Regions from separate parts of the Vibrio sp. TAP-3B genome, predicted to be linked through region 2. Evidence: predicted binding sites of a transcription regulator. Region 2 holds the regulator's gene; each other region holds the start of a gene.

Region 1 (7,981 bases), 440 kb from region 2:
TTATAAAAGTATTTATCTATCTGTTCACATCAATAATACACGTAAGTTCAAAAAAAGCAGCATTAGTGGGCAATAATCCATCATCATTAAAATGAACCGTTTATTGATACATAACAGGAACCCATATTGCGTAATGCGTATTATGGATTATTTAATGATAAAGTGACGGATAATGCACGTGTTAAACAAGATTCGCAGTCAACTAGTAAAGAACGCAGCTACCATTTTGCGCTCTCCTGTCCAGTTATTACCACGACCTATTCAACAAAAGGCCTTATTAGAAGGGCTTAAAATGGTGTTCAAAGAAGCCTTAGAAGATGGTGACTTTGAATTTCTTGAAGATAAGTGGTTAAAAGTTGCGATTAAAGACTTGAACTTAGCATGGTACATCAGCTATCAAAGTGAAAAATTGGTAGTGGCTGCAAAACCAGTTCAGGAAGATGTGAGTTTTAGTGGTAACCTAAACGACCTAGTACTGATTGCTGGTCGTAAAGAAGACCCTGATACACTGTTCTTCCAGCGTCGCCTTTCTATTGAAGGTGATACTGAGCTTGGCTTAGAAGTGAAGAACTTAATGGACAGTGTCGACTTAGAGCAGTTACCAAAAGCAATGCAAGTAGCTTTAAACCAACTGGCTGACCTTGTTCACAAAGGGATCCAAGCGCCTGCACAACCAACCGGAGTAGCGAATGCTTATTCGAACTGAAGCCCCTGCGGACATTCTTACCATTGACCGCTTATTGAAACACACCTTTCCTACGCAAGCTGAAGCCGATCTAGTTATGCGTTTGCGTGAAAATAGCAAATTCACACTTTCTTTGGTGGCATGTACCGATGAGGGAGAGGTGATCGGTCATGCTTTATTCAGCCCCGTGACTTTAAATGGTGAAGATTTGTCATGGCAAGGACTAGCACCATTGGCAGTACATCAAGATTACCGTCGACAAGGTATTGCCGCTGAATTGATCAAAGAAGGTTTCGAATCACTGCGTGATTTTGGTTACCCAGTGTGTGTGGTGTTGGGAAGTCCGAGCTATTATGCGCGCCAAGGGTTTAAACCTTGTGAAGAAATGGGGTTCGAATGTGCTTGGGACGCACCTAAAGGTGCATTTCGTATCGCTGAGTTGGTCGAAGGTCAATGTGCAGGACGTTCTGGTCGTATTGAATACGCCCCTGAATTTTCTGAATTGTAAATAATATAGCCCGCCTTTTTAGCGGGCTATTGAGCTGTTATTTGATTTGGTTTATACAAAAATTAGCCTAATTTGTCGTTTTTACCTTCCTATTTTTACTTCTTTGTTTACTCCTATCATGTTGATCTTTTTGTTTTCCTCATAACAGTAAGTTATCTCAATACGTTTTAGTTTTGCTTGTTATAAACCCAGAGGCTGCCAAGTTTTTAAGGGAGGGCGTTGGTGAGCAAGCCCATTAACGTCATAATGCTATTTATCCCTATCTTGATAGTCCTTTAGGTATAATTGCGATTATTTGATAGGATGCCTTGTTCAAAAAGGTGACGGAAAATGTCAATTAACGAGAAACAATATTTACACGAAATGGGGATCAGCACGTGGGAGTTGGTTCACCCTGATAGACTGATTGGTTATCAAGCGCCTAATGTCGATTTACCAAGTTCTTGCAAGCTTCTGCTGGTTTCTCCGGTATGCCCTGAGAATGAGACAGTCATCTTGTTTGAAAAAATCCTCAAGAGTATGAAGTTAACGCTTGACCAAGCAATGCATCTTGAACCAGAACGCCTTTCGCTCCTTGATAAACATGAGTTGGAGTGGGTGTGGTTTGCTGGGTGCGAAGCAACCACTCTTCTCAATGCCAAACGACTAACGTCGCCATTACTGAAAGAGATAGATGGCAACAACCCACAAAAGCGCGCACTTTGGCAACAGATTTGTTCTTATAATAATCCGAGCAAATAACCATTGCTCCCCGTTTTACTGCAATTGGTATTACACATAAATATTTAGGTAAATAATGACAATTGAAATAATGCCAATGCGTGCGGAGCACTTAGATCAAGTTTGGCTAATCGAGCAGCAAGCGCATTCTCACCCGTGGGCCGAGTCTTTAATTCGTGACTTATCAAGCCGTGGTGCGTGCCATCATGTCATGATTGCTAAGGACGAGGTGTTGGGCTATTTCTATGCTCAGAATATTGTTGGTGAAGTAACATTACTGAACATTTCGATAGCGCCTCAACACCAAGGCAAAGGCTATGGTCAAAAGCTGTTGGATGCGTTTCTAAACCAATGCGAACAGGCGAAAGCTGAGAGCATATGGCTGGAAGTGAGAGAAAGTAACCAAGCTGCCATCTATATCTATGAGCAAGCCGGATTTAATGAAGTGGACCGACGCTATAATTATTACCCAGCGAAAACGGGAAGTGGAAAAGAAGATGCGATCATTATGAGTTACTTTTTCTTTTACTAGGCGCATGGCTCGGGAAGTTGCCCCTGAGGCAATAATAAGCGAGAATACCGCGCAATATTGAATCTAAAAAGCGTGTTTGCATTTCGAGCAAGCATTCAGACATCAAAGAAGACCAGTCTCATGTCAAATACACCTTTTCTAAGCGAAGTGTCTAAACGTAGAACGTTCGCTATTATTTCTCACCCGGATGCGGGTAAAACCACCATTACTGAAAAAGTCCTTTTATTCGGAAACGCGATTCAAAAAGCAGGTACGGTTAAAGGCCGTGGTAATGCACAGCACGCAAAATCAGACTGGATGGAAATGGAAAAGGAACGGGGTATCTCGGTAACCACGTCTGTGATGCAGTTCCCTTACAATGATTGCCTGGTAAACTTATTGGATACTCCTGGACACGAAGACTTCTCGGAAGATACATACCGTACTCTGACGGCAGTCGACTCGTGTTTGATGGTTATCGATGCAGCGAAAGGTGTCGAGGATCGTACCCGTAAGCTGATGGAAGTGACCCGTCTGCGTGACACGCCAATTGTGACCTTTATGAACAAACTTGACCGTGACGTTCGTGATCCAATGGAAGTACTGGACGAAGTCGAAAACGAACTGGGCATGATGTGTGCGCCTATCACATGGCCAATCGGCTGTGGTAAGGAATTTAAAGGGGTTTATCACATTCACCGTGATGAAACGATCCTATACGAGTCTGGTCACGGTCATGAGATCCAAGAAGTTCGCATCATTAAAGGTCTAGACAACCCAGAGTTGGGTGAGCAGGTTGGTACGGATCTGGCGGCAAGCGTTCGCGAAGAGATAGAACTCGTCATGGGAGCATGTCCTGAATTTGATTTGGAAATGTTTTTAACGGGTGACTTAACGCCGGTTTACTTCGGTACTGCATTAGGTAACTTTGGTGTGGATCACATGCTGGATGGCTTGACGGAGTGGGCGCCAGCGCCGAAAACGCGTCAAGCGGTTGAGCGTGAAGTCGAAGCGACAGAAGAAAAGTTCTCTGGTTTTGTTTTCAAGATCCAAGCGAATATGGATCCGAAACACCGTGACCGTATCGCATTCATGCGGATTGTCTCGGGGACCTACACGCAAGGCATGAAGATGAACCACGTTCGTCTTGGCAAGCAAGTGAGTATTTCTGATGCAGTCACCTTTATGGCGGGTGACCGTTCACGTGCAGAACACGCTTATGCAGGTGACATCATCGGTTTACATAACCACGGCACTATCCAGATTGGTGATACCTTCACGCAAGGTGAGTCACTGAAGTTCTCTGGCATTCCCAATTTCGCACCGGAATTGTTCCGTCGTATTCGTCTGAAAGATCCATTGAAGCAGAAGCAGCTACTGAAAGGTCTGGTTCAGCTATCTGAAGAAGGTGCGGTACAGGTATTCCGTCCACTACAAAACAACGATCTGATCGTTGGTGCGGTTGGTGTGCTTCAGTTTGATGTCGTTGTTGCGCGTCTGAAGTCTGAATACAATGTAGAAGGCGTTTACGAAAGTGTAAACGTGGCTACTGCTCGCTGGGTAGAATGTGATGATGCGAAGAAATTGGATGATTTCCAGCGTAAAAATCAAGCTAACCTAGCGTTAGATGGGGGCGATAACCTAACGTATATTGCGCCAACAATGGTGAACTTAAACTTGGCGAAAGAGCGTTTCCCTGATATTGATTTCCGTGCGACGCGTGAGCACTAATCAAAAAGCGGTTTGGGTAAGCTTTAACGCAAACTAGATTTTAAAACGCCCTTGGCTATAAACTTAGCCAAGGGCGTTTTTATATGAGGATGAGATATGAACTGGTTTAAACGAGGATTGAAGCGTTACGACGACTGGTGCAAGGAGATGGGGCTAACCCCCGATCAAAAACGCAGCTGCGTTCCGTATCGAAAAGACCCTGCCCATCAAAATGAAGAGAACAGTGAAGCCCTGCCATCTTCTGATTCTCAGCCTGCCAGTACAGATAAAAAGCCTCAAGATGAAGCTCTTTGATACCCATTGTCACTTTGACTTTGATGTATTCCAAGGAGACTTTACGCATCAGCTTCAGATTGCTCAAACGCAAGGCGTGGCAAGAATTCTGATTCCTTCAGTGGGACCTCAAAACTGGGCTCGCATTCAAACCTTGGCAGAGCAACACGCCAATTTGTATTACGCTCTTGGGTTTCATCCGTATTTTCTTGAAGATAACGTTGAACAACACTTTGCTGAATTGGAACATTATCTAAAACAAAATGCTTCCCAGTGCGTGGCAATAGGAGAGTGTGGACTAGACTTTGGCATTGATGTTGACCCACAGTTGCAAGAAAAGGCACTTGAAGTTCAATTTGAGTTGGCTAGACGCTTCGAACTCCCTGTTATTTTACATAGCCGAAAAGCGCACAATCGCCTTATCCAAATGGTTAAAGCGGCGAAGCTCCCTCGAGGCGGTGTGCTACATGCTTTCTCTGGGAGTTATCAGCAAGCAATGGAGTGGGTCAAATTAGGTTTTTTTATCGGTGTAGGAGGAACCATCACCTACCCAAGAGCGAAGAAAACACGCGACGCAATTCAAAAATTACCACTCGAACACATGGTAATCGAAACCGATGCACCAGATATGCCTATACTTGGGCATCAAGGGGAGGCGAATCACCCGGCACAACTCGTTCACGTTTTTAATGAGCTCGTAGAGTTGCATAGTGGAGAAAGACATTCGATTGCTTGCCAGCTGTGGGAAAATAGTAACGTTGCATTCTCTATATGTTAATAAAATCTAAAAATCCTGTTTGAAATTAAAAACGCTTACTTGCTTGTTGTGACGTGACTCACAAAGACGATTGAATCAATGATAGATCTTATAGGAAAATGTGAGGCTAGCATTATTTTAATTGATTCCGCATGAGTATAATTGCTCCTGCTTTATAGCTCCATTTTGTAACACGCCAATAAATAACTTATAAGGAAGTCATAAACTATGAGCCTGTTTATGAGCCTAGTCGGTATGGTAGTGCTTATTGCTATTGCATTTGCATTTTCTAATAACCGAAAAGCTATCAATCTAAGAACCGTGGCTGGCGCATTCGCTATCCAATTCGTATTAGGTGCATTTGTTCTTTATGTACCTTGGGGCCGTGATCTACTAAACGGTTTCTCTTCTGGTGTTTCTAACGTTATCAACTATGGTAACGATGGTTCATCATTCCTGTTCGGTGGTCTTGTTTCTGACAAGATGTTCGAAGTATTCGGTGGCGGTGGCTTCATCTTCGCATTCCGTGTTCTTCCTACACTGATCTTCTTCTCTGCACTGATTTCAGTTCTGTACTATATCGGCGCGATGCAGTGGGTTATCAAGATTCTTGGTGGTGCACTACAAAAAGCGTTGGGCACTTCTCGTGCAGAATCAATGTCAGCTGCCGCTAACATTTTCGTCGGTCAAACTGAAGCACCTCTGGTGGTTCGTCCGTTCGTTCCAAAAATGACTCAATCAGAGCTGTTTGCGGTAATGTGTGGTGGTCTGGCTTCTGTTGCTGGTGGTGTATTGGCTGGTTACGCATCAATGGGGGTACCTCTCGAGTACCTAGTTGCCGCGTCATTCATGGCAGCACCTGGTGGTCTACTGTTCGCTAAAATTCTTCATCCTGAGACTGATCAGCCTCATGAAAACATCGAAGAAGCGATGGACGGTGGCGACGACAAACCGGTTAACGTCATTGACGCAGCAGCGGGAGGAGCGGCTTCTGGTCTGCAACTTGCGCTAAACGTTGGTGCAATGCTAATCGCGTTCGTTGGTCTAATCGCATTGATCAACGGTATGCTAGGTGGCATCGGTGGTTGGTTCGGTATGCCAGAACTAACACTAGAACTCATCCTAGGTTACGCATTCTCTCCACTCGCATTCCTAATCGGTGTTCCATGGGCTGAAGCGGTAACCGCGGGTTCATTTATCGGTCAGAAAATCGTAGTAAACGAGTTCGTTGCTTACCTGAACTTCGTACCATACTTAGGTGAGAATGCTCAAGTCGTTGCGGCAACTGGTGAAGTAATGTCTGAGAAGACGACCGCTATCATCTCATTTGCACTATGTGGCTTCGCGAACCTTTCTTCTATCGCGATCCTACTTGGTGGTCTAGGTAGCCTTGCACCTAACCGTCGTAGTGACATTGCTCGTATGGGTATTAAAGCCGTTCTTGCAGGTACGTTGTCTAACTTAATGGCAGCGACAATTGCAGGCTTCTGCCTAAGCCTTGCAGCATTTTAATTAGAATCGGTTCTTAATATATAGACGCCGTTTACATCATGCCCTGTAGCAAGAAATTGCTGCGGGGCATTTTTTGTTTTTAAAGCTAAATTTTTTCGATAATTGAGTCCGATAAATGGGGGTCAATCAGTCGATATAAAAGAGGCTTGGAAATTTTGAGATACAAACCGTTTGCGCTCCATATAGTGCTGCAGTTTTGCGGTGAAACTCTATAATGTAGTAATCACAGAATAGTGGTTAAGGCTGATGCTTAATCACGCAATGAATATTACATAATCGATGGGCGAATGAATTGCCCATCAATATCAGATCTAGTAAGCGTTTTGCTGTGTGATGTGATATGTAAGACACCGCAATCATAGATTGTAGTGCCATAAGCCAAACAGGTACTGTGCGGTGACAAGGATAGCAATTGGTATATGATATTTTCGCTGTATATGCCGAGTCTTCAGGGAACCAAGTCCGTTCATTAATAGACTGTTTAGCCCTTTACTCACATTGTCTCGACTGGTGGATTATAGTTAGAGACGTGATGTAAGGCTGAATAGTGAATTTTTTGAATATTGATCGGAGATAGAAATGAGCGATTTAAAAGCAGCAGCACTACGTGCACTTAAACTTATGGATCTAACCACGCTGAATGATGACGACACTGACACAAAAGTGATCTCACTCTGTCATGACGCGAAAACCGCAGTAGGCAACACCGCTGCAATCTGTATTTACCCTCGCTTTATTCCTATTGCTAAGAAGACACTTCGTGAGCAAGGAACGCCAGAGGTTCGCATTGCAACCGTTACCAACTTCCCACACGGTAACGACGACATCGAAATCGCTGTTGCTGAAACAAAAGCGGCGATTGCTTACGGTGCGGACGAAGTTGACGTCGTGTTCCCATACCGCGCGCTAATGGCGGGTGATGAGAAAGTCGGCTTCGAACTGGTTAAGCAATGTAAAGAGGCTTGTGGTGATATTCTTCTGAAAGTCATCATTGAAACTGGTGAGCTAAAAGAAGAAGCACTAATCAAGAAAGCATCTCAAATCTGTATTGAAGCAGGTGCTGACTTCATCAAAACTTCAACTGGTAAAGTGCCAGTCAACGCCACGCCAGAATACGCACGCATGATGCTTGAAGTGATTCGTGACATGGGTGTTGCTGAAACGGTTGGTTTCAAACCTGCTGGTGGTGTGCGTACTGCTGAAGATGCGGCAGCATACCTTGCAATGGCTGACGAAATTCTCGGTGACAACTGGGTTGATGCTCGTCATTACCGCTTTGGTGCG
Region 2 (7,981 bases):
ATGACCAATGAGCCTGCGCTGCGACTAGCGAAAAAGCTCACCGAAATCAGCTTTGCGGAACGCGTGTTCTTTGCCAACTCTGGCGCGGAAGCGAATGAGGCGGCACTGAAACTAGCACGTCGTTACGCAGTTGACGTTCATGGCCAAGAAAAATCTGAAATCATTGCATTTAAACAAGGCTTCCACGGTCGTACCTTTTTTACCGTCACTGTCGGTGGTCAAGAAGCTTACTCGGATGGTTTTGGTCCTAAACCGGGTGATGTCACACACCTGCCTTATAACAATATCGAAGCACTACAAGCGCACATGTCGGATCGCACTTGTGCGGTCATGATGGAGCCTCTACAAGGTGAGGGGGGAATTGTGCCTCCAACCCCAGAGTTCGCTCAAACAGTTCGTGAACTGTGTGACAAACACAACGCACTGTTGATCTTCGATGAAGTGCAAACGGGGAACGGGCGCACGGGTCACTTCTATGCGTATCAAGGTCTGGGAATCACGCCTGATATTTTAAGTACGGCCAAATCACTCGGTGGTGGTTTCCCTATCGGTGCAATGCTGACCACGGCAAAACTGGCTGATCATATGAAAGTGGGCACGCACGGCTCGACGTACGGTGGTAATCCATTGGCTTGTGCAGTTGCAGAGGCGGTGGTGAATGAAGTCACTAAGCCAGAAGTCTTGGCAGGTGTTCTAGAACGCGAAGCGATGTTCCGTGAAGGTCTAGAGAAGATCAATGCGCAGTATCACATCTTTTCTGAAATACGCGGTAAAGGCCTATTGCTTGGGGCAGCGCTGAATGAACAATGGCAAGGCCGTGCGCGTGATGTGCTCGTTGCTGCCGGTCAACAAGGTCTGATGGTATTGGTCGCAGGGGCCGATGTCATACGTTTCACCCCATCACTCGTAATCACACAACAAGAAATTGAAGAAGGCTTGGCGAAACTGGATAAAGCGATCGCGACATTAGTGTCGTCGTAATTACCCTTTAAACGTCAACGCATCCCCCCGTCAAGGATCTCTGATGGGGGAATTGTTCCTACAATATAGTTAGGATCTTCTTGCATCTGGAGGGAGTATTGATGCTAGTAGTTCGCCCTATCGCGATGTCGGATTATGACTCGCTGCATAACTGTGCGGTAGAGTCTGGTCACGGGTTTACATCTTTACCGGTTAACGAAGAATTGTTAACCAATCGAATCAAACACTCAGAGTACAGCTTTGGTAAACCAGATGTGGCAGAACCGGGGGATGAAGGCTACCTGATGGTCGGCTTTGATTTTGACTCAGGGGAAGTTGCGGGGACCACCGGAATCGAAGCATCGATCGGCTGGGATGTGCCTTTTTATTCTTATCACATCAGCAAAGTAGTGCACTCGTCGCCAAAACTTGGCGTCAATAATGTCGTCAAACTGCTTACTTTTGGTAATAACTACACGGGTAACAGCGAAATTTGTACCTTGTTCTTGCGTGAGAAATTCCGCCAAGGTCTTAACGGACGACTGATGTCAAAGTGCCGTTTCTTAATGATGGCTGAGCACCCAGAGCGTTTCTCCGAAACCATTTTTGCCGAAATGCGTGGCGTTTCAGACGACGAAGGTAATTCGCCGTTCTGGCAATGGCTGCAAGAGCACTTCTTCTCGATCGATTTCACGCTTGCCGATTATCTAACCGGTATTGGTAAAAAAGGCTTTATCGCCGACTTAATGCCAAAATTGCCTATCTACATCAATCTATTGAGCCCTGAAGCACAAGCGGTGATTGGTAAGGTACACGATAACACGCGTCCTGCGTTGACGTTGTTAGAGCGCGAAGGCTTTACCAACCGTGGATATGTCGACATTTTTGACGCTGGCCCAACCGTAGAATGTGATTTGCGAAATGTGGAGTCGGTTCGTCATTCGTTCCGCGCGCAAGTGAAGATTACGCCGCATAACAGCACGCAAGATTTTTTGATGTGTAACTCATCGTTCGAAAACTTCCGTGCGGTAGTCACCAAAGCGGCGTATGACGCTGAAACGCAAAACGTGATGATCGCGCCAGAAGTCGCAGCGGCGCTTTTGGTTGAGGAAGGGGATATTGTACGCCTTCTTCCGCAGTAACAGACGACAGAATGTAAGGATAGAAACAATGACACATTGGATTGCAGGTGAATGGGTACAAGGTCAGGGTGAAAAATTTACCTCTTTGTCGCCGTACAACCAAGCAGTGATTTGGCAAGGAAAAAGCGCCACGGCTGAGCAAGTGAACCAAGCCGTGGCGGCGGCTCGCGAAGCCTTCATGGATTGGAAGAAACGTTCATTTGCAGAGCGTGAGGCGATCGTGTTGGCTTTTGCTGAGAAAGTAAAAGAGAACAGCGAAAAAATCGCCGAAGTCATTGCCAAAGAAACTGGTAAGCCAATTTGGGAAACGCGCACTGAAGCAGCGGCAATGGCAGGTAAAATTGCCATCTCTATTCGTGCTTACCATGACCGCACCGGTGAAGCGAGCCGTGAAGCGGCGGGCAACCAAATTGTGTTGCGTCATCGCCCACTGGGCGTGATGGCAGTATTTGGCCCATATAACTTCCCTGGTCACCTACCAAATGGTCACATTGTGCCTGCGCTACTAGCGGGTAACACCGTTGTGTTCAAGCCATCCGAGCAAACGCCTTGGACTGGCGAGTTAGCTATGAAACTTTGGGAAGAAGCAGGTCTGCCGAAAGGCGTGATCAACCTTGTCCAAGGTGCGAAAGAAACCGGTATTGCGCTTGCTGATGCGAAAGGCATTGATGGCGTACTGTTCACGGGCAGCGCGAACACGGGGCATGTATTGCACCGTCAATTTGCGGGTCAACCAGACAAGATGTTAGCACTAGAAATGGGTGGTAATAACCCGATGGTGATCTCTGATAAATACGGTGATTTGGATGCCACGGTTTATACCATCATCCAATCAGCGTTTATCAGTGCTGGTCAACGTTGTACGTGTGCTCGTCGTTTGTACGTGCCACTGGGTGAGAAAGGTGATGCGCTCATCACGAAACTGGTTGAAGCGACGAAGAATATTTGCGTAGACCAGCCATTTGCAGAGCCTGCGCCATTTATGGGACCGCAAATTTCCGTTGCCGCAGCCAAGTTCATTCTCGATGCACAAGCGAAGCTACAATCACTTGGTGGTGAAAGCTTGATTGAAGCTAAAGCAGGAGAGGCGGCGTTTGTTTCTCCGGGCATTATTGATGTAACGAACATTGCTGACCTGCCAGATGAAGAGTACTTCGGTCCACTTCTGCAAGTGGTGCGTTACGAAGGGCTAGAAAAAGCCGTAGCACTGGCGAACGACACGCGCTTTGGTCTCTCTGCTGGTTTAGTTTCAACTGACGACCAAGAATGGGAATACTTCGTTGACCATATTCGTGCAGGGATCGTGAACCGTAACCGCCAGCTCACAGGTGCAAGTGGTGATGCGCCATTTGGTGGCCCTGGTGCATCAGGTAACCTACGTCCAAGCGCTTATTACGCAGCAGACTACTGTGCGTACCCGATGGCATCAATGGAAGGTCAAGAGACTATCTTGCCTGCAACATTAAGCCCAGGTGTGGCGCTATAAGTTTTAATAACAGAGTCGCAACCATGTATTGCGGCTCACCTTGCCGGCGAATCATTTAGGTATGGGTTGTAGTGATCGTTGGCAGAACACGGAAAGTGAGCAAAGACTCGGAAAAGCGTGTTGACTGACTGGCATTTACCGTCACAGGTTGATGGCTGTTCGTTCATTATTCTGGACAACTTTTCGTTGTGAACGAGCAGTCAACTTCCGCTTACCTTTTAACTCTACATCTCGTAACAAGGAGTCGTTATGACGCCCGATGTGTTATTTGAATCGCTATGGCAAGATTACATTCAACGTCTTTGCCCTTCTGCTGCGAAAGTACATCAGCTGCTTCAAGAAGATGAGCCTCTGATTAATGATCATATAGCTTTACGTACCTTCAATATTGCGCCTCTTGGTATCGAAACCTTAGCTAAACCATTTGTAGCCATTGGCTACCAGGCATGTGGTGACTACGTTTTTGAAAGTAAAAAATTAGTCGCAAAGCATTACGAGCATCCAGAACCTAAGCAACCCAAAGTGTTTATTAGTGAACTGAAAGTAGAAGAATGTTCAGCTGAGCTGCAAGAGATAGTGAAAAAGCTGGTGGCACAAGTCGATGCAGACAAGCTGAACGATAGCGCATTCTTACATGGTGGACGCTTGTGGGATTTAAGCTTTGCTGACTACCAAACGTTGGCTAAAGAAAGTGAGTACGCATCTTGGTTGGCGGCGCATGGTTACGGCGCAAACCACTTCACGGTGAGCGTTAACCAGCTCAATGAATACGAAGAAGTGAAGCAAGTAAACGATCACTTACGTACGGCCGGATTTACCATTAATGAAAACGGCGGGGAAGTGAAGGGCACTCCTGAGGTGCTGCTAGAACAATCATCGACCATGGCGGATAAAGTGGCGGTTCGCTTTAGCGAAGGCACTGAAATTATCCCTGGTGGCTTTTACGAGTTTGCTAAGCGCTACCCGATGGAAAACGGTGAGCTGTACCCAGGTTTTGTGGCGGCTTCAGCGGACAAAATCTTTGAAAGTACGAATGGCTAACTTTTAGGGTTAACCTTTCGGCTAACCAACTTGCTCATTAGTCTTTTGTTGCTCTGAGCTTAATGTGGTTACAAGACAAATAAAAAGCCACCAATGTCGCCATTGGTGGCTTTTATAATTTTGTTCGCGTCACTCTGGTTTGAGATTAACGAGTACCGTAAACCACGATAGTTTTACCGTGCGCAGAGATTAGGTTCTGCTCTTCTAGCATCTTCAAGATACGACCTACTGTCTCACGAGAACAGCCAACGATTTGACCGATTTCTTGACGAGTGATCTTGATTTGCATGCCGTCTGGGTGAGTCATTGCGTCTGGTTGTTTTGCAAGGTTCAGAAGCGTCTGAGCGATACGACCAGTTACGTCTAGGAACGCTAGGTCACCCACTTTTTGGCTAGTCACTTGAAGACGACGAGCCATCTGCGCAGAAAGACGCATTAGGATGTCTGGGTTTACTTGGATAAGCTGACGGAATTTCTTAAAAGAAATTTCAGCAACTTCACAAGGAGATTTAGCACGAACCCAAGCTGTGCGCTCTTGGTCTTCCTCGAATAGACCAAGTTCACCAATAAAGTCTCCTTGGTTTAGGTAGGAAAGAATCATTTCCTTACCTTCTTCGTCTTTGATAAGAACCGCAACAGAACCTTTAACGATGTAGTACAACGTTTCTGCTTTTTCGCCCGCGTGAATCAGCGTGCTTTTTGATGGGTACTTATGAATATGACAGTGTGAAAGAAACCACTCTAATGTTGGGTCGGTTTGAGGTTTACCTAGAACCATAATATCTCACTTCCTCTGCAGGGTACGCTTGCGCTATCCATATTTTAGCTAAGCCTGAATTAGGTTTACTAGAATAAGAGCACTTTTTATATGCTGCAAGCTATCTTGTGTTTCGGTAAGAAATAGTATCCTTTTTCGAAAACGATTTCTTGATTTTAATCGTGTCATGATTGAGATTTTGTAAGCAAAAGTGTGCACATGATCACGGTGTGAAAAGTAAAGTCTAGCCTGCTACGTTTTTAACCAATTTTTCCTGTTTCTATTAGCTGTTGGAGAATCGGTCTTACGATGAGCTCCATAGCAAAGCTCATTTTACCGCCTGGAACCACGATAGTGTTATGGCGTGACATAAATGAGCCATCAATCATAGCCAGCAGATACGGGAAGTCGACTTTCTTAATCCCGCGTAAGCGAATCACGACAAAACTTTCATCTAAACTTGGAATGCCTTTGGCGTTAAGTGGGTTAGAGGTATCGACCGTTGGCACTCGCTGAAAGTTGATATGGGTACGTGAAAACTGTGGCGTAATGTAGTTGAGATAATCGTCCATCGAACGCACGATGGAGTCCGTAACCGCTTCTCGTGAGTGACCGCGCTCTCGAGTATCGCGGACAAATTTTTGGATCCATTCCAAGTTCACGATCGGCACCATGCCAATCAAAAAATCAACGTGTTGCGATACGTTTACCTCACCATCCACCACGCCACCATGCAGGCCTTCGTAAAACAGCACATCGCTGTTTTCCGGCAGATCTTGCCAGGGGGTAAATGTCCCCGGCATCTGGTTATACGGGACGGCTTCATCAAATGTGTGTAGGTAGCGGCGTACGCTTCCTGTGCCCGCATTGCCGTATTTACGAAAGAACGCCTCCAAACCTGGAAAGTCATTGGCTTGAGGGCCAAAATAGCTGATGTGTCGACCTTGCTCGCGCGCTTTGCGGATCTCGATATCCATTTCGGGGCGAGTAAAGCGGTGGAAGCTGTCACCTTCAACCCATGCGGGTTTGACGTTCATCATATTGAACATCTTACGGAAGGCTTCAGATGTAGTGGTCGTGCCGGCACCGGACGAACCAGTAACCGCTATGATTGGGTGTTTTGCTGACATGACAAACCTTGTCGAAAATTACTTACCTGTAAAGTGCAGTAGGGCGTTACTGCACGGTCGATAACCCACTATAACACGTCACAACGGCTTGTCATTGAGTGGGGGACGGTAAAATGTGAAGGGGCTATGATTTTGCTTTGAGCTGAATATCTACAGTTTCATGCAGTTCAGAGAAGACAATGACGGCTTCACCTTGTGCCAGTTGATGTTTTACTTGTTCGAGTTTGTCTTGTAAAGAAACCTCGACGGTCCCGTAGTCCGTCCCTTCGCGCAGAACGAACTCACGAATGATATTTTCCAATGTCTCAGGCGCGATGTCTTGCCAAGGGATGATCATCAATACCTCATACTTTTTATGATTTAGTTCTATTCTATACCGCGCTCTGTTGTGTCGCAGTAGAAACGTTCTTTTTTATAGTGTGAGCCATAAAGTCTGTAGCAATACTTTCGTAGTATGCCGGCAGTGCTTCTTCTAGCCAAAATTTAGGTTTTAAAACGGAGCCAGACAGAAAGCCGACGTGGCCACCATGGTCAAATAAGCGATAATCGATATTGTCAGGCAGAATAAATTTAGGGATAACCTCATCCGTCATGAACGGGTCGTCTTTGGCGTGAATGATTAAGGTTGGCAGCGTGATCTGTTGTAACTTGCTCAAGCCTGAACATTGGTCGTAATAATCTTGTGCGTCTTTAAAACCGTGCAATGGTGCCGTGATCAAATCATCGAATTCATACAATCGTGTGACACGTTTTATTGAGTTGTAGGACAAAGCCAATTCACCATGTAGCAAAGCGTGTTTTTGCAACGCATTGCGCTTGAGCGAGGATAATAAATAACGACGATAGACCTTCGAAAAACCTTGTTCGATGCGATTAGCACATGCCGCCAAATCCAGCGGTGCAGAGACGATTGTGGCGGCTGTGACAATCGGGTCGTCTCGATATTGCGCAAGGTAATTTACTAACATGTTCCCGCCGAGGGAAATACCAACCGCGATTTTGGGGTTATCAGGAAATCGTTGCTCAAGATGCTCTAAGAAGTAGCGGGCGTCAGTCACTTCACCGGAATGATAGGCGCGAGCTTTCTTGTTTGGCTTGCCGCTACAACCACGAAAATGCATCATCACCGACAGCCAACCAGATTGAGCAAACGCATTCATTAGACCATTGGCGTAAGGGCTATAGAAGCAGCCTTCTAGTCCATGAAACAACACAAAAATCGGCTGTTTTTGCGCAGGTTCTTGGCTTGGGTCCTCGCTCCATGCTAGATCGAGAAAGTCGCCATCGGCTGTATCGAGGGTTTGCCAAATCGGCGTAAATAACGCTTTTTTGCGAATAAAACGTGGTAAAAGCGTTTGAAGATGCGGGTTTTTGATCCCGGCGGCGGCGAAAAATTGTGTCATACCTAACTGCTCTTATGCGGTCCTTCGGTGTCAGTTGAAGAACTTATTAATATAATCCTTTA
Region 3 (7,981 bases), 290 kb from region 2:
AGTGATTTTTATATTGTTCGCATGCCCCTGAACTAAGGCTGGAGTTTCTCCTAACCACTCTAAAGCCGATGCTTCATCGGTGATGGCAATCCCCTGCTCTAACGCCTCAGTCAATGCTTGAGTTAATTGCTGCGTTTTGAACATTTGTGGCGTCAGTGCATGCCACAATGCTTCTCGTACTACCGTGTGGTCGATATCTTGCGCCGAGTTCGCACGCTTCATCGTATCTCTTACTGGCGAAGCGAGAATACCACCTACAGGATGTATTAGGCAGACCTCCATCAAACGATCAATATCAGTTAAAGCGATGCAAGGCCTTGCTGCATCGTGAACCAGCACCCATTTGCTCTTAAGGCATGTACTTACATAGTTTAGCCCCGAAAGCACGGAATCGGCTCTTTCTTTACCGCCAGAAACTCGGATCACATCAGGGTGACTTGCAATCGCTAACTCTGGAAAATAGGGGTCACCTTCAGTAATTGACACCACAATTTTTGCAATTCTAGGATGTGCGAGTAATTTTTCTACGGTATGTTCCAACACCGCTTTTCCATCAATTAACAAGTATTGCTTGGGACGATCGGCCTTCATACGGCTGCCGACACCTGCGGCAGGCACAATCACGACATGAGATGAGTTCATATCCAACATTTTAATGGTTTTCCTCACCTATAATGCGGTAAAAAGTCTCGCCATCTTTAATTAGCCCAAGTTCGTGGCGCGCACGTTCTTCAATTGCATCAAGACCTTGTCTTAAGTCATCAATCTCAGCGAACATTTCTTTATTGCGCGCTTGTAGCTTGCTGTTCACTTGCTGCTGAACTTCAATTTCATTTTTTACTGTGTAGTAGTCAGACACTCCGTTCTTACCAAACCATAGAGTGTATTGAAGCAAGCCAAACAGTAGCGTAAGGGCTATAACAAAAATTCGCATATCGCTGCTAACATTCTGTACCGGAAGGAGTTAGATAAGGTGACATATATAGCATAAATGCGTGATTGCCTCTAGGGGAGAAGGGGAGACTCACGCACTCCTCACAGGAAATAAGCATGAAAATAAAGAAAGGCACCAAGCTATAGGTCTCCCATAAACAAAAACGCCCCGCTAATGCGAGGCGTTTTATCAAGCTATAAATCTAAGCAGTTAATTCAATTAAGAATTAAGCTTGACCTTTCACTTCTTTAAGACCGTTGAAAGGAGCGCGCTCACCTAGAGCTTCCTCGATACGGATAAGTTGGTTGTACTTAGCAACACGGTCAGAACGGCTCATAGAACCCGTTTTGATTTGGCCTGCTGCAGTACCTACCGCTAGGTCAGCGATCGTTGCATCTTCAGTTTCGCCACTGCGGTGTGAGATTACTGCTGTGTAACCTGCATCTTTAGCCATCTTGATTGCTGCTAGAGTCTCAGTTAGAGAACCGATTTGGTTGAACTTGATAAGGATAGAGTTAGCTACGCCTTTTTCAATACCTTCAGCAAGGATCTTAGTGTTTGTAACGAATAGGTCGTCACCAACTAGTTGAAGCTTATCGCCTAGAAGTTCAGTTTGGTGTTTGAAACCATCCCAATCTGACTCATCAAGACCATCTTCGATAGATACGATCGGGTATTGGTTAGCAAGATCTTGTAGGTAGAAGTTGAACTCTTCAGAAGTGAAGACTTTACCTTCGCCTTTCATGTTGTAGTTGCCAGCTTCTTTGTCGTAGAACTCAGATGCCGCACAGTCCATCGCTAGAGTTACGTCTTTACCTAATACGTAACCAGCCGCTTCTACTGCTTCTTGGATTGCAGCTAGGGCCGCAGCGTTAGACTCAAGGTTAGGAGCGAAACCACCTTCATCACCAACTGCCGTGCTTAGGCCTTTTGCTTTAAGAACTTTAGCTAGGTTGTGGAATACTTCAGCACCGATACGTAGACCTTCTTTAAGCGTCTTAGCACCAACTGGTTGGATCATGAACTCTTGGATGTCAACGTTGTTGTCTGCGTGCTCACCACCGTTGATGATATTCATCATTGGTAGAGGCATAGAGAACTGGCCTGGAGTGCCGTTAAGTTCAGCAACGTGCTCGTATAGAGGCATGCCTTTCGCAGCTGCAGCCGCTTTAGCGTTTGCTAGAGAAACCGCTAGGATAGCGTTAGCACCGAATTTAGATTTGTTTTCAGTACCGTCGAGTTCAATCATTACTGCGTCGATGGCAGCTTGGTCTTTCGCGTCTTTACCAACTAGAGCTTCAGCGATTGGGCCATTTACAGCTTCAACAGCTTTAAGAACACCTTTACCTAGGAAACGTGTTTTGTCACCGTCACGCAGCTCAAGAGCTTCGCGAGAACCTGTAGATGCGCCAGATGGTGCTGCCGCCATACCTACGAAACCGCCTTCTAGGTGTACTTCAGCTTCTACGGTAGGGTTACCACGTGAGTCGATGATTTCACGACCTAGAACTTTAACGATCTTAGACATTAATGTTTCCTCTCGTTTCAAATATAAATGTCAATTTTAAAGGGCAGCAGCACAACCTTCGCCGCCACCCGTATCCTTTTACTTCTCGAATTCGCCGCGTGCGTTTTGGCCCGCAGCCTTAACGAAACCGGCAAACAATGGGTGACCATCACGAGGCGTCGATGTGAATTCGGGATGGAACTGAGCCGCTACAAACCATGGGTGGTCTGGGTTCTCAATCATTTCCACTAATTTCTTGTCCGCAGACAGGCCTGACACTTTCAGACCTGCTTTCTCGATTTTCGGACGCAGAACGTTATTCACTTCGTAACGATGACGGTGACGTTCGTGGATCGTCGCACTACCATATAGTTCACGAGCTTTCGTCCCCTTTTCTAGGTGACACAGCTGTGACCCAAGACGCATCGTCCCTCCAAGGTCGGACTTTTCAGTGCGCTCTTCTACGCTACCCGTCTCGTCTACCCACTCTGTGATCAAACCTACCACAGGGTACTTGGTTTCTTTGTTAAATTCGGTTGAATGTGCACCTTCCATACCCGCGACGTTGCGCGCGTATTCAATCAGGGCTACTTGCATACCCAAACAAATTCCTAGATAAGGCACTTTGTTTTCACGTGCGTATTGTGCTGCACGGATTTTACCTTCGATACCGCGATCGCCAAAGCCACCTGGCACTAGAATTGCGTCTAAGCCATCTAGAAGCTCAACGCCTTTTGTTTCAATATCTTGTGAATCTACATACTTAATTGTGACGCTCAGACGGTTTTTCAAGCCAGCGTGTTTAAGCGCTTCATTTACAGACTTATATGCATCTGGTAACTCAGTGTACTTACCCACCATCCCAATGGTGACTTCACCTATTGGGTTCGCTTCTTCGTAGATGACCTGTTCCCACTCAGCAAGGTTGGCTTCTGGTGCCGTAATACCAAAGCGTGTACAAACGAGATCATCAAGCCCCTGAGACTTAATTAATTGCGGGATCTTGTAGATTGAATCCACGTCCTTCATTGAGATAACCGCTTTTTCTGAAACGTTACAGAATAGTGCGATTTTTTTACGTTCGTTAGCAGGGATAACACGATCGCTTCGGCAAACTAGGATATCTGGTTGAATACCAATAGATAGCAATTCTTTTACCGAGTGTTGCGTCGGTTTTGTTTTCACTTCGCCCGCAGCGGCTAGGTAAGGAACGAGAGTAAGGTGCATGAACATAGCGCGCTCACGGCCAAGCTCTACGGCTAGCTGGCGAATCGCTTCCATGAACGGCAGTGATTCGATATCACCAACGGTGCCACCGACTTCGACGATGGCCACATCATGGCCTTCAGAGCCAGCAATGACACGGTCTTTGATCGCGTTAGTAATATGAGGAATAACCTGAATCGTTGCACCTAGGTAGTCACCGCGACGTTCTTTACGAAGAACATCGGCATAAACACGACCTGCTGTGAAGTTGTTACGCTTGGTCATTTTGGTGCGAATGAAACGTTCATAGTGACCAAGGTCAAGGTCTGTCTCTGCACCATCTTCCGTTACAAACACTTCACCGTGCTGAGTCGGGCTCATTGTGCCTGGATCAACGTTGATGTAAGGGTCAAGCTTCATCATCGTCACTTTAAGACCACGAGCTTCAAGAATAGCTGCAAGAGATGCTGCCGCAATACCTTTACCTAGAGAGGATACAACCCCGCCAGTAACAAAAATGTAATTTGTCGTCATGTTTAACCTGAAATTGGTTGAATGAGGGAAATGGAGTGCTTCTGGACGGGAGATAAATATACCAGAAGCTCCTTACCGCCACAACGTGAAATCTATCACACTGTAATTTTTTATTTTTTGCTTCAAATCAAAGTGAACAAAGAGAAACCAAAGTGCGCTTAAGTGTTCTAGTCAAACTTATCTAATAATAACCGCACCTAGGTGTTTTATTTCTTCCCTACTCTTCCTGCTTTACTTCGTCCCAAAAATGGTCAAGTTCAGATAACGAACAATCTGGAAGCGTTCTATTAGACTGCGCAACCTTGGCTTCAACCTGCTTGAAACGCCTAACAAATTTTAGGTTTGCTTTCCCCAATGCGACTTCTGGATCTTTATCAAGGTGGCGGGCTAAATTTACTGTCGCAAATAATAAATCGCCCAACTCTAACTCAACCTTTTCTTCATCAGGTTGAACTTGAAGCGCTTCTTCCATGACTTCTTCTATTTCCTCTTGAACCTTTGCCACCACAGGCCCAAGAGAATCCCAATCAAAGCCCACTTTCGCACATTTTTTCTGTATTTTTGTAGCACGAGAAAGTGCCGGCAAAGAGTTTGGTATTGAGTCTAGGATACTTTCTTCCGCTTTGCCTACCTGCGCTTTTTCTTTTGCTTTTTCGGCTTCCCAGTTGGCGTTAATTTCCTCGTCCGATTCAAACTCAACACCTGAAAAAACATGCGGATGGCGACGAGTCAACTTTTCGTTCACGGTTTCAACCACATCAGTGAATTCAAACAGTTCCTGCTCTTTCGCCATCTGGCTGTAAAAAATCACCTGAAACAACAAATCCCCCAACTCTTCTTGTAAGTTCGGCCAATCACGGTTTTGAATCGCATCCACCACTTCGTAAGTTTCTTCGATGGTGTGCGGAACGATGGTGTCAAAGGTTTGGTTTAAGTCCCAAGGGCAACCGCTTTCTGGGTCACGCAACTTCGCCATAATTTGTTCTAATTGTTCAATTGGATGACTCATTTTCTGTTCCTTTAAACCTTTCTATCTAAAGAAAAAGGTGAGTAGTCAAAACCACTCACCTTCTACATTATATTTTCTCAGCAGCTTTCACTAAGGAATTGTTACTTTGACAAGCCAACAAGTTGCGCGACTCCTGAGCAAGCATTCCGGAAACAAGTGAAACCAGCGCAGTTAGAAAGCCTAATGCGATGTATGCGTAACTCTCTAAATAGTTGAAGCTGTAGCTAGGCGACAAACAAACGAGACTCCTGAGCATGGTTTACCATGTGATGGAGCGAGTGCGTGCAGTCAACAACGCTACAACGATAACTATGACGAGAGTTTTAGCCGAGGCGTTTCACAGTCACCACATCCTTAATCTGCTCAACACGCTTCGATACCCGAGACAGCACCTCAATATTGGTCATCTCTAGGTCAAAGTCCATGACGGCAAGCTGACGACGATAATCGACACGATTTTTCATACTGGTGACTTTTATTTTTTCGTTGGCAAATAGTGTGGTGATGTCTTTCAGTAGACCGCTACGCTCCATCGCTTCGACCCGTACGGTGAGGATGTATGAACCGACGAAGCCACTCCCCCAGACGGTATCGATAATACGCTCTGGCGCGTGGTGACGAAGTTCTTCTAACTGCTCACAATCACTGCGGTGAACGGAGATACCGCGACCTTGGGTGATGTAACCACAGATGTTGTCACCTGGAATGGGCTGACAACAGCGCGCGAGGTGGGTCATCAGGTTATCGACCCCTTCAACGACGACGGCATCTTTCTTCGGGCGGCTTTGTGCTGGCGCTCTGTGTCCGGCTTCTTGCAGTTTCTCTAGCGCTTGTTGGTCTTCTTCTTCTGCGGTCGGTTTATTAACCAAAGCATTGATATGGTTAATGATCTGGTTGATGCGCAAATCACCACTTCCCACTCCGACATAGAGCTCATCGGGTGTTTTAATGTTAAAACGCTTAAGTGCGTAATGCTCAGCATCTTTTAGCTTTGCGCCAATTTTCGCCAGTTCTTGCTCAAGAATCTCACGGCCAGCCTCAAGGTTTTTTTCACGGCTTTGCTTGCGGAACCAAGCATTAATTTTCGCGCGTGCACGCCCTGAATGAACGAAGCCCAAGGATGGATTTAACCAGTCACGTGAAGGGTTGGGTTCTTTTGAGGTTATGATCTCAACTTGATCGCCCATGTGAAGCTTATGAGTGAACGGGACAATTCGCCCACCCACTTTGGCGCCAATACAACGATGCCCCACTTCGGAGTGAATATGGTACGCAAAATCGAGTGGCGTTGCGCCCATTGGTAAGTCAACCACGTCACCGCGCGGCGTAAACGCGTAAACGCGGTCATCAAACACTTGACTGCGTAGCTCATCCAGCATTTCGCCGGAGTCGGACATTTCTTCTTGCCAATCAAGCAGTTTACGCAGCCAGGTGATTTTTTCATCGTAACCACTACGGCTGCTTGCCCCCTCTTTATATTTCCAGTGCGCGGCTACACCGAGCTCGGACTCTTCATGCATTTGCTTAGTACGAATCTGGATCTCAATGGTTTTACCTTCAGGCCCTAGAATGACGGTGTGGATCGATTGGTATCCGTTGGGCTTGGGGTTGGCGACATAATCGTCGAACTCACTCGGTAAATGCTTGTATTTGGTATGAACCACCCCTAACGCGGCGTAACAGTCTTGCAGTTTATCAGCGATGATACGGACCGCTCGTACATCAAACAGCTCGTCGAACGCCAAGCTTTTCTTCTGCATTTTGCGCCAAATGCTGTAGATGTGTTTAGGACGGCCGCTGACTTCTGCATTGATGCCTGAGGTTTCCATCTCGTGAGTCAGATCTTCAATAAAGTCTTTGATGTACTGTTCACGAACAATACGGCGCTCTGACAGCTGTTTGGCAATTTTTTTGTAGGTCTCTGGTTGCTGATAACGGAAAGCGTAATCTTCAATTTCCCACTTCAGCTGACCAATACCAAGACGGTTGGCCAGAGGCGCGTAAATGTTGGCACACTCTTTTGCGGCAGCACGTCGAACCTCGTCCGGTGCCTTTTTAACTTCAATCAGGTTGCAAATTCGTTCCGCTAGCTTGATAACCACGCAGCGGAAATCATCAACCATCGCAAGCAACATGCGTCGCACATTGTCGACTTGAGACGATGCTGCGCTGCCTTCCATGTTGACGTTAAGCTGGCCAATCGCCGCCATTTCTTCAACGCCATCGATTAATTTCATGGTTTCTTTGCTGTATTTTTCTTCCAGAATTTCTCTGTTAAAAGCACGACTTGAAACCAAAGGAAACAGCTGCGCAGCCACTAAAGTCGCTTTATCCATGGACAAGGTGACCAGTATTTCGATCATTTCTCGCCCACGCCACAACAACAACTCCGCTTGATCGTGATCAGCCAACATCGTTTGGCAATCTCGATACACTTCGATTAAGCGTGAAGCTGTGTTCTTCTCTTGCCCTAGGCTAGCCACCCAACGTTCGAGTTCAAACTGTTCATTTTGGTTTAAATGCGCGCTTCTTACCGCAACCATCTCATCATCCTAATTATTATATTCGTGTGGTTTGACTAACACCGTCCAGGTTAGTTCTTTTGCCTGCGTTTTAAACACTGGCTTTATGACCACCCACCACAAATAAGGGGCCAACGTCCTAGGAATTAGGACTTTTCAAACAGTGCCATCGATTCTAGATGGCTGGTATGAGGGAACATGTCCAACATGCCTAGTTTGGTTAATTTGTAGCCTTGCGCTATCAGGCTATGGCTGTCCCTAGCAAGGGT
Region 4 (7,981 bases), 830 kb from region 2:
CCAATCACCGTTGTCTTTGCGTTCGAAACGCATTGGGTCTTCACCACCTTCACCAGAATTCGATTTTGCGCCGAGGCGGTTCATCGCAACAGCCAGTGTGGAGTGCGCTTCGTAAGAGATAGAGCCGAATGACATTGCGCCCGTCGCAAAGCGTTTGACGATGCTTTCGATTGGTTCAACTTCATCAATAGAGATAGAACCGGCAGGGTTTTTGATGAATGCCAATTGGCTGCGCAGCGTAACCGCGTTATCACCTTGTTTATCTACCGCGGTTGCGTATTGTTTGAACTGCTCATAGTTCTTGTTACGCGTTGATTCTTGCAGTAGAGAAATGGTTTCTGGATTGAATAGATGCTTTTCACCACGTTGTTTCCACTGGTAAACACCGCCGACATCCAGCATTTGAATTGGGATTTCGCGTTGCGGATAACCGATGCGATGACGAACCAACACTTCTTTCGCGATGTCATCTAACGTCAGACCCTGAATACGAGAAACCGTCCCCGTGAAGTACTTGTCTACCACTGATTTGTGGATACCCAACGCTTCGAAGATTTGCGCACCATGGTAAGACTGCAGGGTTGAGATGCCCATCTTCGAGAAGATCTTCAATAGACCACCATTGATGGCGTTACGGTAGTTATTGAATAGATCGCGCGGGCTTGCTTCTGGATCCAACTTCTTCGTGCGTTGCAGCTCAATGATGGTTTCGATCACTAGGTAAGGGTTAACCGCGTTGGCACCATAACCAATAAGCGTTGCAAAGTGGTGCGTTTCGCGTGCGTCAGCGGTTTCAACCACAATGTCACACTTCGCACGTAGCCCTTTACGGATCAAGTGGTGGTGAACGGCACCAACAGCAAGCATTGCAGGGATCGCCGCATGATTTGAGTTCACGGCACGGTCAGTCAATAAGATGATTGAGTAACCATCGATCACCGCGTCTTCTGCGTATTGACAGATACGTTTTAGTGCACGCTCTAGCTTGCCTTGCTCTTCGCTGGCTTGGAATACGATATCGAGCGTTTTCGCTTGGAGATGTTCGTTATCGATCGCACGCAGTTTCTCAAGTTCAGAGTTAGCAAGGACTGGTGATTCCAGCTCTACCTTTTGACAGTGAAGCGGGGTTTCAGCCAGCAGATTTTGATCTTTACCTAAATAGGTGTTGAGCGACATTACCATGCGCTCACGGATCGGGTCTATCGGCGGGTTGGTGACCTGCGCAAACAGCTGCTTAAAGTAGTTTGAAAGATGCTGAGATTGGTGAGAAAGCACCGCGAGTGGCCAGTCGGCACCCATTGCAGACAGTGGTTCTTTGCCGTCATTCGCCATTGGAACGATGATTTCGTTCACTTCTTCGGTGCTGACACCAAACGCTTGCTGGCGATACAAAAGATGTTTTGGATTAGGTTGGCTGAATTGGTTGCTCGCATCTGGTAATTTTTTCAGGCTGAGTAGATTTTCTTCTACCCATTTCTCGTAAGGTTGCGCTGTCGCGATGGTGTCTTTTACTTCTTCATCAGAAACGATCCGACCTTGTTCTAGATCCGCCACGAAAATACGACCTGGTTGCAGGCGGCCACGGAATTCTACGTTTTCAGGTTTGATGTTCACCACGCCTGATTCTGATGCCATCACAAGGAAGTTATCTTTGGTCACTGTGTAGCGAGAAGGGCGAAGGCCATTACGATCTAGAGTCGCACCGACTTGAACACCGTCAGTAAAACAGACCGATGCTGGGCCATCCCATGGTTCCATTACATTCGCATGGTACTGATAGAATGCACGGCGTTTCGGATCCATAGTTTTGTTTTCTTGCCATGCTTCCGGGATCATCATCATCAGAGCGTGTGGCAGGCTGCGACCAGAGAGAACTAGGAGCTCAAGTGCCATATCGAAGTTGGATGAATCTGAACTGTTTTCCTGACAAATTGGAAGCAGCATGTCGATCTCTGCCTGAGTGAACAGATCGGATTCGATAATCGCTTCACGAGCTTTCATCCAGTTCAGGTTACCGCGAACAGTGTTGATTTCACCGTTGTGAGCGATGTAACGGAAAGGCTGTGCAAGGCGCCATTTCGGGAAGGTATTGGTTGAAAAGCGCGAGTGCACCAGTGCCAGCGCAGTCACCATGGTTGGGTTTTGCAGGTCCAAGAAATATTGAGGAACTTGTTCTGTCGTTAACTGACCTTTGTACACCAATGTCTTGTATGACATTGAGTTTATGTAGAAGTCGTCACCAATGTTCGAAATGCTTTCTAGACAAACCCGTACCGTGTAGTTACGAAGAACATACAGTTTTCGTTCAAGCTCTTCTGGTGTGATGCCTGGACCACCAGAGATAAACACGTGCTCAAACTGAGGTTCAGTGCTGAGTGGATCGGCACCAATCATCGAGTTATCGGTTGGCATTACGCGATAGCCGATCACTTCAAGATCTAAGCGTTTGGCATTACGCTCTAGAATGTCACGACACTGTGCGCGTTTGTATTCATCTTTTGGGAATAGAACGACACCCACACCATACTTTTCGAAACAAGGCAGTTTAATACCGAGCTTAACGGCTTCTTCTAATAGGAATTCATGAGGTTTTTGTAGCAAGATACCTGCACCATCACCGCTGCATGGGTCACAACCTTGACCACCACGGTGTTCCATTCGTGCCAGCATGTCTAACGCTTGGGTCACTACGTCATGAGATTTACGGTTTTTAAGGTGAGCAACAAAACCGATTCCACAAGCGTCATGCTCCAGTTCAGGAGTATATAGACCCTGTGAATTTTGCTCTCTATTTACCATAGATACATCCTTCCAATTCAATGTCGACGCAAAAATACCGGGCAGACAAACGCCGCCTAGCAAATTGATTACGTCTTGTCCTTTATATTTATTATCGCCACCAGTCTAGGTTGACCAGTCTTGATTCCTTTCCGTATCTCGCAGGAAAAATATTGCGAGAAAAACAATCCTTGGTGATATCCCTTTATTTAATGCCACTCTGTAGTGATTTATATAGGTAGGAGTGGAATAACACCGACAAATCCCGCTGTGTGCTTTGTAATAAAAATCACAAAATGCACAGGGTTGTGTAAGTATCCTACAATTTTGTTACTTTGGAATGCAACGAAAAAGTCGCTGTTGTAACCCAATTTTTTCGTCTAATTATGCAATTTCATGTTTAACACTGGCGCAGATTTACGGCTTTTTGTTTGTATTTATGCAAGTTTATTGATTTTGACCTACTTGGGTTTTGTTTGAATTGATTAATATTGCTTGTTTTTTCTTGCAGGGATGTAATTTGTTTACATGACCGTAATGAGGTTGATTATGGTTCGCAATTGTGAGGGTTTATGCAGTTACACGAGTTGGTCAATACACTAGGCCAAGATCTTCAACGCCGATACGGTGAAAAAGTACATAAATTAACGTTACACGGCGGGTTTAGCTGCCCAAACCGTGATGGAACGATTGGTCGCGGTGGCTGTACATTTTGTAACGTAGCTTCGTTTGCGGATGAAGAAGTCCAAGTAAAAAGCATTCATGATCAATTGAAAGATCGTGCGGGGGAAGTCGACCGAGCGAAGAGGTATCTGGCGTATTTTCAGGCTTACACCAGTACTTATGCTGAGGTCCAGGTGCTTAAGAATATGTATGAAGAAGCACTTAAAGCGGTCGACATCGTTGGCTTATGTGTGGGGACTCGTCCTGACTGTGTGCCTGATGCCGTGCTGGACTTATTGTCTAATTACGTCCGTCAAGGTTACGAGATCTGGCTTGAGCTTGGCCTGCAAACCGCAAACAACCGCACACTTAAGCGTATTAATCGTGGTCATGATTTCGAATGTTACGCTGAGATCACTAAACGTGCGCGTGCGCTAGGCATTAAAGTATGTACGCATCTGATTGTTGGGTTGCCGAAAGAGACTCGTGACAATAACATCGAGACGTTACAAAAAGTGTTAGAAGTAGGAACCGATGGGATCAAGCTTCATGGCTTACATATCGTAGAAGGTAGTACCATGGCAAAAGCGTGGCGAGCAGGTAAATTAGAAGCACCTGAGTTAGAGGAGTACGTCACAATCGCGAGTGAGCTTATTCGTCTAACGCCACCAGAAGTGGTTTATCATCGGGTATCATCTGCCGCGCGTCGACCAACATTATTGGCTCCGCTATGGTGCGAAAACCGTTGGTTAGGTATGACTGAAATCGGGCGCGTGCTCAATATTTATGGTGCTCAAGGGAGCTTAACCGGAAATACTTTTATCTATACCAAGCCCGAATTAATAGCCGCTCACTCAATAAATCCCTGATCGGTTCGAAAAGGTTGAGAGCAAGAGTGTGTAAATGAAAGTGTGTCCTCTCCTAGTGACGGTATTTGGAGGTATATTGCTAACGCTTTGTGACCGCTTGCTCTAAGTTGATCGCTGGTTGTTTAAATTGCCGTATTAAACACGTTAAACTGGCTAGAGCCTGTGTTTTTGCTTGCGGTCTCTTATCGTCAGCACGGCTTGTAGTGCGCGTTGTTACTAATCAAATCGACCTAAATTGCCTTAGGCCGAATATGCCTGCCCATTTCTCATCACCAAAGGGCGATGTCTAGCCAGTACCATGGAGTCGTTAATGAAACCCATGAAAAATCTCGCTCAGTATTATGTTGACCTGCTAGTCAAGCTGGGGATTGTCCGTTTTTCTATTTTGCTCGCTCTTGCGTTGGTGGCGTTGGCCGTTGTGGTGCAAGTAGGGATTACTTTGGCATTGAAGGGGCGAGTGGATGATATTGATATCGTCCGTTCGGTATTTTTTGGTCTGTTGATCACGCCTTGGGCGGTGTATTTTCTTTCCGTTGTTGTTGATCAATTAGAGGAGTCACGTCAACGTTTGACTAAGCTGGTGTCTAAGCTCAAAGACATGCGCTCACGCGACCAGGAGCTAAATTACCAACTGCAACAGAATATCGAAAAGCTTAATCAAGAAATTGAAGAGCGCATTAAAGCCCAAGCCGCCCGTGAAGAAGCAATGCAAGATCTCGAAAATGAGGTCTTTCAGCGTGAGCGAACCCAATTGGAGCTGGCTGAGCGCACAGCTTTATTACGTTCATTTATTGATGCTTCACCCGACTTAATTTACTACCGCAATGCTGATGGCGTGTTCTCGGGATGTAACCGTGCAATGGAAGAGTTAACTGGTAAGAAAGAGCACCAGTTAGTCGGTTTAAGCCCATGGGATGTTTATAGCAAAGAAATCGCTGAAAGCATCGTTAATACCGACCAAAAAGTCTTTGCTGATAATCAAGCCATCACTTATGAGCAATGGCTAGAATATCCAGATGGTCGTAAACATTACTTTGAGTTGCGCAAGGTTCCATTTTATAGCAAAGATGGCCGACACTTGGGTCTTGTTGGCTTCGGTCGTGACATTACTGAGCGTAAGCGTCATCAAGAATCGTTGGAAAAGGCCAGCCGTGACAAAACCACCTTTATTTCTACCATTAGTCATGAACTTCGTACCCCGCTTAATGGGATTGTGGGTTTAAGCCGAATGCTTCTCGATAGCCCATTAACAAAAGAGCAGCGCAAGCACATGCAAACCATCAATGTGAGTGCTATTACGTTGGGTAACATCTTTAACGATATTATCGATATGGATAAATTTGACCGTCGTAAGTTGGAGTTGCTACCAGCGCCATTGAACTTTGAAGACTTCGTTGCCGAAATTGAAAGCATATCGGCGCTGATGGCACAACAAAAGGGACTTCGCTTTGACTTAGAGCGTCTGAGTGAATTACCAAAAGCCATTGAAGTCGATGCTACTCGTTTACGTCAGGTAATCTGGAACTTAGTCAGTAATGCGATGAAATTCACCAAAGAAGGTGGCGTTGTGATGACAGTTAGCGCTGAAGTTGAAGATGAATTTGCGACCATAGTGATGGAAGTTGAAGACACGGGCATTGGTATTCCTGAAGAGGAACTCGATAAAATCTTCGCGATGTATTATCAGGTCAAGTCGGGCAAAGATAACCTTCATGCTGTTGGCACGGGGATCGGTCTGGCAGTATCAAAGCAGCTAATGAATATGATGGATGGGGATATAACGGTCGTCAGTGAAGAAGGATTTGGTAGTACTTTTACGGTGTCGATTCATGTGCCAGTTGTCGAATTAGAGGAACCCGTGATAGCTGCGCAACGAGAGAGTCTCCATTTAAACATTTTTATGGTTGAGGATATTGAGCTGAACGTTACCGTGGCGAAATCTTTACTTGAGAGCTTAGGTCACTCGGTGACAGTGGCGATGACGGGTAAGGAGGCGCTGGTTAATTTTGTGCCAGAAAAATATGATTTAGTACTGTTAGATATCCAGCTGCCAGATATGACAGGTTTTGATGTTGCGAAGTACTATCTTGAACACTATGACAACTTACCACCATTAGTCGCATTAACGGCGAATGTGATGAAAGACCGCCGTGAATATTTGGATAGTGGCATGGATGATGCGATTAGTAAGCCGCTCGCGGTCAATGCTATTCAGTCGGTAATTAATAAGTTTTTCGCCCATAAAGTCGACCAAACTGAGCCAATCTTGGCTTCAGGCGTGGCGAAAGAGGCGACGCCATCTCCAGTGATTGAGACACATTTGCTTGATCTGGATATGTTAGAGTCGTACGTAGACATCGTTGGCGCGAAGCCAGTTTATGAGAGCATTAAAATGTTTGAAGACATGATGCCCGATTATATTGAAGTCCTAGACTCAAACATGATGGCCAAAGATAAAGATGGCGTTGTTTCTGAAGCGCATAAAATTAAAGGAGCGGCTGGTTCGATTGGTCTAAAGCGTATCCAAAGTGTTGCGCAAAAGGCTCAGTCTCCAGAGATGCCAGCGTGGTGGGAAAATATTTCAGATTGGGTTGAAGAGATTAAAAATGAATACCAGAACGATATTCAAGTACTCAAATGTTGGTTGGAACAAAGGAAATAACATGAAAATAATTGCACCAATGGTCTTGGTTATGGCTTTTTTGATAGCAGGCTGTAGTTCCATTCCTAACGTGAATTGGCAACAAAATAGCCAGATTACGATTAACCAAGTAAATATTGAACTTAAGAGCAACCTTTGGGTGAACCTAATGCCAGCAGTCGGTGAGGCTCAAGAACAAAGTATTCAGGGAGCGCTTTACCTTGAGGGGAACCAACAGCTACCAGCTAACCTTACCGCTGAAGCGCTCGTTATTAAGCAAGGTGATGTAAAGTGGCTGGTGAGCGGAGAATCATTAGAGACTCGCACCCACAGTGAGAATCAATGGGAAGTGGCGTTCACGTCTGAAATTGACGCAGACGCAGAGAAATTTGTTGATATCGCCGTTCTTTTAGATGATGCAGGAAAGCAGCGTTGGCTAGTGGAAAAATACGTGAAGATAAATAAGGTTTACTAGCTTACTGCCAAGGTAAATAAACAAAAGGGCTTGCTCATTGAGCAAGCCCTTCGTGTATGCGAGTCAATTAATCTTCTAGATCGCCACAGAAGCGGTAACCTTCACCGTGAATGGTCGCGATGATTTCTGGTGTGCCTGATACAGATTCGAAATGTTTACGAATACGACGGATAGTTACGTCGACAGTACGGTCGTGTGGTTTCAGCTCACGGCCTGTCATCTTCTTAAGCAGATCGGCACGAGTCTGAATTTTCCCCGGGTTTTCGCAGAAGTGCAGCAGAGCACGAAATTCAGAACGAGGAAGCTTGTAGCTATCACCTGACGGGCTCACAAGAGATCGGCTGTTGATGTCCAGTACCCAACCATTGAATTCGTATTTTTCTACTGAGCGCTTTTCTTCTTGTACAGCATTAGAGCTCATCGAGCGGCTTAGCAAGTTACGCGCACGAATAGTTAGCTCACGTGGGTTGAATGGTTTCGTGATGTAGTCATCAGCACCAATCTCTAGACCAAGGATCTTGTCGACCTCATTGTCACGCCCTGTCAGGAACATCA

What was found. Region 2 encodes CRP, which controls carbon source genes, mostly activating them, when cyclic AMP is high. Its sites were predicted from a motif close to TGTGANNNNNNTCACA; they were not measured.
Region 1: a site for CRP is predicted at 5,254-5,269, ahead of AC3D28_RS07915 (NupC/NupG family nucleoside CNT transporter). Genes of this name have one in related genera too.
Region 3: a site for CRP is predicted at 4,266-4,281, ahead of pyrG (CTP synthase). Genes of this name have one in related genera too.
Region 4: a site for CRP is predicted at 3,057-3,072, ahead of gltB (glutamate synthase large subunit). Genes of this name have one in related genera too.

The regions. Positions count from the first base shown of each region.
Region 1 covers NZ_CM173495.1:1,684,058-1,692,038, reverse strand. Annotated here, with positions in the region: gene ubiT (ubiquinone anaerobic biosynthesis accessory factor UbiT) at 179-706, shown strand; gene AC3D28_RS07945 (GNAT family N-acetyltransferase) at 690-1,193, shown strand; gene AC3D28_RS07940 (DNA polymerase III subunit psi) at 1,524-1,934, shown strand; gene rimI (ribosomal protein S18-alanine N-acetyltransferase) at 1,990-2,445, shown strand; gene prfC (peptide chain release factor 3) at 2,566-4,155, shown strand; gene AC3D28_RS07925 (DUF5363 family protein) at 4,252-4,449, shown strand; gene AC3D28_RS07920 (TatD family hydrolase) at 4,436-5,206, shown strand; gene AC3D28_RS07915 (NupC/NupG family nucleoside CNT transporter) at 5,414-6,697, shown strand; gene deoC (deoxyribose-phosphate aldolase) at 7,277-7,981, shown strand, end outside.
Region 2 covers NZ_CM173495.1:2,120,358-2,128,338, reverse strand. Annotated here, with positions in the region: gene AC3D28_RS10035 (aspartate aminotransferase family protein) at 1-981, shown strand, start outside; gene astA (arginine N-succinyltransferase) at 1,083-2,102, shown strand; gene astD (succinylglutamate-semialdehyde dehydrogenase) at 2,131-3,588, shown strand; gene AC3D28_RS10020 (2-oxoadipate dioxygenase/decarboxylase family protein) at 3,838-4,629, shown strand; gene crp (cAMP-activated global transcriptional regulator CRP) at 4,775-5,407, opposite strand; gene AC3D28_RS10010 (phosphoribulokinase) at 5,647-6,516, opposite strand; gene AC3D28_RS10005 (YheU family protein) at 6,641-6,853, opposite strand; gene AC3D28_RS10000 (hydrolase) at 6,888-7,919, opposite strand.
Region 3 covers NZ_CM173495.1:1,829,813-1,837,793, forward strand. Annotated here, with positions in the region: gene ispD (2-C-methyl-D-erythritol 4-phosphate cytidylyltransferase) at 1-651, opposite strand, end outside; gene ftsB (cell division protein FtsB) at 653-934, opposite strand; gene eno (phosphopyruvate hydratase) at 1,161-2,462, opposite strand; gene pyrG (CTP synthase) at 2,541-4,181, opposite strand; gene mazG (nucleoside triphosphate pyrophosphohydrolase) at 4,399-5,190, opposite strand; gene relA (GTP diphosphokinase) at 5,514-7,733, opposite strand; gene rlmD (23S rRNA (uracil(1939)-C(5))-methyltransferase RlmD) at 7,859-7,981, opposite strand, start outside.
Region 4 covers NZ_CM173495.1:2,951,617-2,959,597, forward strand. Annotated here, with positions in the region: gene gltB (glutamate synthase large subunit) at 1-2,799, opposite strand, end outside; gene mnmL (tRNA modification radical SAM protein MnmL/YtqA) at 3,351-4,310, shown strand; gene arcB (aerobic respiration two-component sensor histidine kinase ArcB) at 4,621-6,972, shown strand; gene AC3D28_RS14000 (hypothetical protein) at 6,974-7,426, shown strand; gene arcA (two-component system response regulator ArcA) at 7,494-7,981, opposite strand, start outside.